One region of the Blautia massiliensis (ex Liu et al. 2021) genome, then DNA from elsewhere that is predicted to be linked to it. Evidence: predicted binding sites of a transcription regulator. Region 1 holds the regulator's gene; each other region holds the start of a gene.
The links. Region 1 encodes NrdR, which represses ribonucleotide reductase genes. Its sites were predicted from a motif close to CACAANATNTTGTG; they were not measured.
Positions count from the first base shown of each region.

Region 2: a site for NrdR is predicted at 1,479-1,492, ahead of nrdD (anaerobic ribonucleoside-triphosphate reductase). Genes of this name have one in related genera too.
Region 3: a site for NrdR is predicted at 1,160-1,173, ahead of ACTNDQ_RS03750 (ribonucleoside triphosphate reductase). Genes of this name have one in related genera too.

Region 1 covers NZ_JBQHWA010000004.1:86,732-89,008, reverse strand. The annotation lists gene sigG (RNA polymerase sporulation sigma factor SigG) at 17-796, opposite strand; gene ACTNDQ_RS02450 (YlmC/YmxH family sporulation protein) at 910-1,164, opposite strand; gene nrdR (transcriptional regulator NrdR) at 1,303-1,752, shown strand; gene gdhA (NADP-specific glutamate dehydrogenase) at 1,945-2,277, opposite strand, start outside.
Region 2 covers NZ_JBQHWA010000006.1:90,103-92,379, forward strand. The annotation lists gene nrdD (anaerobic ribonucleoside-triphosphate reductase) at 1-1,436, opposite strand, end outside; gene ACTNDQ_RS03700 (hypothetical protein) at 1,637-2,104, opposite strand.
Region 3 covers NZ_JBQHWA010000006.1:102,068-104,344, forward strand. The annotation lists gene ACTNDQ_RS03750 (ribonucleoside triphosphate reductase) at 1-1,008, opposite strand, end outside; gene hflX (GTPase HflX) at 1,223-2,277, opposite strand, start outside.

The DNA.
Region 1 (2,277 bases):
TCTGAAGAGAGATGGATCAATTCCGGAGATAGTTTCGCATACTGCGAAGAGCATGTTTTTCCAGTCGGCTGACCTGAGCCTGGGAGATACCAATCTCATCAGCTACCTCCATTTGGGTTTTTCCCTCGTAGAAGCGGAGATCGATAATGTGACGTTCACGCTCTCCAAGCCGGTTCATGGCATCCCGAAGAGAAATATCCTCCACCCAGTTTTCTTCCAGGTTCTTTTTATCACTGATCTGATCCATAACATATAGGGTATCTCCGCCTTCGGAATACACGGGCTCAAAAAGGCTTACCGGGCTCTGAATCGCATCCATGGCATAGACGATCATTTCCTTGTCAATACCGATCTCATCAGCGATTTCTGCAATGGTAGGCTCTTTGAGATGCTGCCGCATATAGTTTTCCCGGGTATAGATGGTTTTGTAAGCGATATCCCGCAGAGAACGGCTGACCCGTATGCTGTTGTTATCACGGAGATATCTTCGGATCTCTCCGATGATCATGGGAACTGCATAGGTGGAAAATTTTACCTGAAGAGTGGTGTCGAAATTATCGATCGCTTTGATCAGGCCGATGCAGCCGATCTGAAAAAGGTCATCCGGATTTTCACTGCTGTTCTGAAAACGCCGGATCACGCTTAAAACAAGCCGCAGATTGCCTTTGATGTACAATTCCCTGGCTTCTTCATCGCCAGCTTTGATTCTTTTAAAGAGCTCCGCCTTTTCTTCCTGATCGAGAACGGGAAGGGTTGAGGTATTTACTCCGCAGATTTCAACTTTATTCAGTGCCATCTTAGAATCCTCCTTGTCTTGTCAGTACATTAAGATGATTCTCAGAGGGCGGTTGAAATATACTTTTTCAGGGAAAATATAAAAAATAAAGGGCCTTGACAATAAGGAGGTATTTATTCTCCGGACAGCAGTTTTTCATTACGGAAATCAACAAGGATGATATCTTCGCCGATCTGGCGGATGCAGTCCCATGGAATGGAATATTCATTTTCTTTGGAAAAACACCAGCAAAATTTTCCCGGTTCCGGCATGATCAGGGCTTTCAGACGTGCGGTTTCACAGCAGAATTCCACATCAAGAGGGCAGCCAAGACTGCGGCAGGTATGGATATTGATCACTTCTTTTTGTTTCAGCTCACAGATGCGCATAAATTCATCACCTGGTATGATTTTATGGAAAATCTGTAAAATTTATGCAAGTCCGATTATTGACACATTATGTGCATTTATTTTATAATAAAAACGAATTTAGTAATGATTTACTGATCCGGAAAGGGGGAGAGTTCTGTGAGATGTCCGTTCTGTAACCAGGATAATACAAGAGTTGTAGATTCCAGACCTGTAGAGGATACCAATTCCATCCGCCGCCGCCGTCTCTGTGATGCTTGCGGAAAGCGTTTTACAACTTATGAGAAGGTGGAAACGATTCCGCTGACTGTGATCAAGAAGGATCAGAACCGGGAAAGCTATAAACGTTCCAAGATCCAGGATGGTGTTCTTCGTGCCTGCTATAAGCGCCCCATTCCCATTGAGAGAGTGGAAGAGATGATCGATTCCATAGAAGGAGATATTTTCCGGTCAGAAGACCGTGAGATCAGCAGTACCAAGATCGGAGAGATCGTTATGGAGCATCTGAAGGATCTGGATGCGGTGGCGTATGTACGATTTGCGTCTGTATACAGAGAGTTTAAAGATGTCAGTACCTTTATGGATGAGCTGAAGAAGCTGATCAATTAAGAGATTAAATGAATAGACCGCAAATGCAGGAGATTTCAGGCCGATTGTCAAAAGACAACCGGCCTTTTTTTGAAACATGAATGTTTGATTTTTCAGAGATCGTAAAAGTGGATACAAAAAAACAGGAACCGCCTGGGAAAAATCCTCTGCGGTCCCTGCTATAAATATACATTAATGATTCAGGAAACTTAATTAAACAATACCCTGAGCTTTCATAGCGTCAACAACTTTTTCGAAGCCGGCGATGTTTGCACCTACAACATAGTTGTCTTCCATACCGTAACGTTTAGCAGCGTCATCAGCTTTGTGGAAGATATCGATCATGATGTTGTGGAGTTTCTCATCAACCTCTTCTCTTGTCCAGGAAAGTCTCATGGAGTTCTGGCTCATCTCAAGTGCAGATGTGGCAACACCGCCAGCGTTTGCGGCTTTACCAGGCATGAAGAGAACACCGTTCTCCTGAAGGTATGTTGTTGCATCAAGAGTAGTAGGCATGTTTGCACCTTCAACGACGTATTTGCAGCC
Region 2 (2,277 bases), on a different contig from region 1:
CAGTATGCAAGCGGGTTGGTGGATGCACGCATCTGTCCCAGATATTCGTAAGTGCGGATATGCAGGTTACGGATCATTTCCAGATAGAAATCCAGAACCTCATAGAAATCTCTGCTCTCCGCTCTGGCCTTTGCAAGGATCATCGGAAGATGAAGGCTTACCGCACCAATGTTAAAACGTCCCACAAAAACAGGCGTATCATTCTCATCCGCCGGCTCCATACCGCCACGCTCATACCACGGACTTAAGAAAGCACGGCATCCCATCGGGCTGATGACCTTCTTGTATTTCCTGTACATACTGGAAATATAGCCTGCGCCGGACATAGACAACCAGTCCGGATACATGGTTTTGGAGGAACACTCCACACCAGCCTCAAAAATATCCTCACAGCACTTTCCGGGACCATGGATCTCTTTGTCATAAAGGAATACGATCTTCGGGAAAAGTACCGGTTTCTTGTGTCCGGCCTTACCCTGTCCTCCCTGATGGACCTCAAGAAGGGAAATCGTACACATCTTCTCAAACTGCTCGGTTCCAAGACCAAGTGTCACCGTAACAAACGGATAATCACCTCTGGAAGAACCGACGGTATTCAGCTTGTACTCAATTCCCTGCCAGCCCTGGTCATAATCCCTGCGGACCTTATCAAGAGCATACTCAATAGCTCTCTCCTCACGGCCACTCCAACTCTCATCCGAGTATTTCATAAATTCGGAAATATATTTATCATAGCTCTTCTTTGCATACGGTGCCAGGATCTTATCAACCTCCGGCACTGTAAAGCCACCATACTGCTGTGCTGCTGTACTGAGAATGATATCCCCCATAACATCAAAGGCTGTATCCAGAGTCTTCGGCTCGTTATACCAGACATTGCCCATCTCAAAACCGCCACTTAAAACAGCTGCCACATCGAACAGACAGCAATTCATGGTATCCAGACGTGCAGACTGGTCATGAATATAAATGTAGCCGTCCTTACATGCCTGAAGCTCATTACGGTTCATAAAAAACTTCCGATAGAGTTCCTTGTTCAGCTCATTAAAAATCAGGCTTCGTTTCGTGGCAACAAGGGCGCTGTCTGTATTGGCATTACTTTTATCACCGATATAACGGATCGCCTGACTCTTGGTATAGACATCATCCATCATATGGATAAAATCCAGCTTGTAATTCCGATAATCACGGTAGCTCTTGGCAACTGCCGGATTCACACGCTCCAGAGCCCCCTCCACGATGTTGTGCATCTCCTGGATCTCGATCTCATTCTTTCCAAGGGAATCCGCATGCTCCTGGGCAAAACGGCAGATAAAATCCTTCTCCTCGTCTGAAAAAGTATAAAGAATACGCTCTGCGGATTTGTTCACGGCAGCCACGATCTTCTGCGGATTAAACTCCTCTCTTGTCCCGTCTTTCTTGATCACATATAACATTGCTCATCCCTCCCTGTGCTATATATAAGTCGCTACGCAAAATACTATATATAGTACCTATATCCTCTATATATTGTTTTTCATCTATATGTTGTGCTAGGCATGAGTATAACACAGCTGAGGAGAAAAGAAAAGGGATATTTCTGTATACACGAAAATACAGACACTTAGCACTGCCTGATCTCACTGCAGAAATATTCTCACAAATTCGTTCCGATCCAATCTGCAAGAAAATCCCATAACTTCGGAAGCAGAATGGCCAGTGTCACTATAAACCATATGATCCAGCCTGCCCCGCTGCTTTTCTGATCTTTTTTTTGCTGTTTTTTTCCCTGATCTAAAACTTCTGCACGATTTCTGCCCACCGTTGTTTTATTCCCGGTATTAACTGCCGCTGCAGTCTTACGTCCGGCTGCTGCACCTGTATTCCGGCTTCCGGTTAGATTCCGATTCAAATCGGTATTGCGGCTTGCATTCGTATTCCGGTTTATGTTTGTATTCCGGTTTGCGTTCGTATTCCGGTTTACGTTTCCGTTATGTTGTGTTGTTTGATCAGCATCCTGTCCATACTGCCGCATCATATCCCGCACTTTGGCGGAAGCATGTTTATAATGTATCTCCCGGGGCTCATTCAGATGATATAACACCTCATCATTTCTGTAAGGCATCCCACATAATGAACACCTGCCATTTACAACCTTCCCCCCACAAACCTGACACCTTTGACCTGCCATAAACTCCCTCCATTCTATCCGTCAAAACGGATATTTATATTTCCATCGTAAACATAAGCATTCTTTTTTCAGTATATCACACCAGGCATTTAATACCCAGTATTTTT
Region 3 (2,277 bases), on a different contig from region 1:
GGAGTAGGTCGGGATCGGATACTGGAATCCACGTCCGTTGGCATCTCCCTCGATCATGGTCTCGATAAATGCCTTATTGACCATATCCATTTCTTTCTTACAGTCTTTGTATTTGAAATCCATGTCCTTGCCGCCTACGATAGCCGGAAGCTCTGCAAGGTCGTCCGGAACGGTCCAGTCCAGTGTAATGTTGGAAAATGGTGCCTGAGTGCCCCAGCGGCTTGGAGTATTTACGCCATATACAAAGGACTCAATGCATTTCTTAACCTCCGGATAGGAAAGGTTGTCTGCCTTTACAAAAGGTGCCAGATAAGTATCAAAGGATGAAAATGCCTGTGCGCCCGCCCACTCGTTCTGCATGATACCCAGGAAATTCACCATCTGGTTGCAGAGTACACTTAAATGCTTTGCAGGTGCAGAAGTGATCTTACCCTCAATACCGCCAAGTCCCTCTCGGATCAGCTGCTTCAGGGACCAGCCTGCACAGTAACCGGTCAGCATGGACAGATCATGGATATGGATATCTGCATTTCTGTGTGCATCTGCGATCTCGTTGTCGTAGATCTCAGACAGCCAGTAGTTTGCGGTAACTGCTCCGGAGTTGCTTAAGATCAGACCTCCTACAGAATAAGTAACCGTTGAGTTCTCCTTTACACGCCAGTCCTCAACCTTTACATAGCTGTTTACGATCTCTTTATAGTCAAGGATGGTGGATTTCATATTGCGAATCTTCTCACGCTGCTTACGATAAAGGATATACGCCTTGGCAACATCAGAATATCCGGCCTGGATCAGTACGTTCTCCACACTGTCCTGGATATCCTCAACAGAAATCCGGTTGTTCTCGATCTTATTCTGAAAATCCGCTGTAACACGAAGTCCCAGAAGATCGATCATATCCGAACTGTAATTCTTACCTTTGGCATCAAATGCCTTATCAATTGCCGCGGTGATCTTCCCCATTTTAAATTCATCTAATTCACCGTCTCTTTTTACTACCTGAAACATAAGAAAATGCCTCCCTCATGCATTTATTTATAAGCGGATATTCCATTCCGCCTCACTTGCCTGCTTACGAACACACTTCGTTTCACGATCTGTGTTCAAAGCGCTGTAGGCTTATTGTATCAGACACGCCTCTTTGCGTCAACATAAAAAGCACCATATATAGTGCCCGTTTTGTTCACGGTACTATATATGGTACTGAGTAGATATTTTAACATTATGTGACTTTCGGATAGATTTCCCGCGGAACTCTTGCTTTTACAGCAATCCCTCTTTCGGTATACTCTTCCGAAAGAAGCTGTCCATACTCACGGATCAGCTGGATCTGACCGGCCTCCGAATAAGGAAAAAGCCGTTCCATATAAATCTGTCCTTCTGCCAGTATCTCAGAAAGAAGCTGCTTAAATTCCTCAAGCCCCTCTCCTGTCCGTGCGGAAATCTTCAGCGTATGGTCTGCTCGGAGATCCCGAAAGCTCTCCCCGGAAACACGGTCCTGCTTGTTAAAAAGTGTGATCGTCTTTTTTCCCAGAGCACCAAGCTCTTTCAGGGTTTCATATACGATATGCATCTGTATCTCCGCCTGAGGATTGGATGCATCTACCACATGAATGATATAATCCGCATATTTGGCTTCCTCCAGAGTACTCTTGAAGGCTTCCACCAGATTGTGGGGAAGCTTGCGGATAAAGCCTACGGTATCCGTAAGAAGAAGCTGCTGTCCGTCATCCAGTGTCAGAAGACGGGTAGTCGGATCCAGTGTGGCAAACAGCTTATCCTCCGAAAGCACCGAAGCGCCTGTCAGTGTATTCAGAAGCGTTGACTTTCCTGCATTGGTATAGCCAACAATGGCTGCTGTCTTCAGATTTCCCACAGCTCTTCTGGAACGGATCAGCTCTCTGTGCTTTTCTACCTGGGAAAGCTCCTGCTTCAGTGCGGATATCCTGTTCCGGATCAGACGACGGTCTGTCTCCAGCTTTTTCTCACCAGGGCCTCTGGTTCCGATTCCTCCTCCAAGTCGCGAAAGAGAAGAACGTAGTCCCACAAGACGTGCAGACCGGTAACGAAGCTGTGCAAGCTCTACCTGGATCTTGCCTTCACTTGTGACGGCACGCTTCGCAAAAATGTCAAGGATCAGCAGGGTACGATCCATAACCTTGCACTCCAGCTCCCGCTCCAGATTATTCATCTGGGCAGGAGAAAGCTCATCGTCACAGATCACTCCATTGGCATCCAGGGCATAGAGAAGACCTTTTACCTCTTCGATCTTGCCTT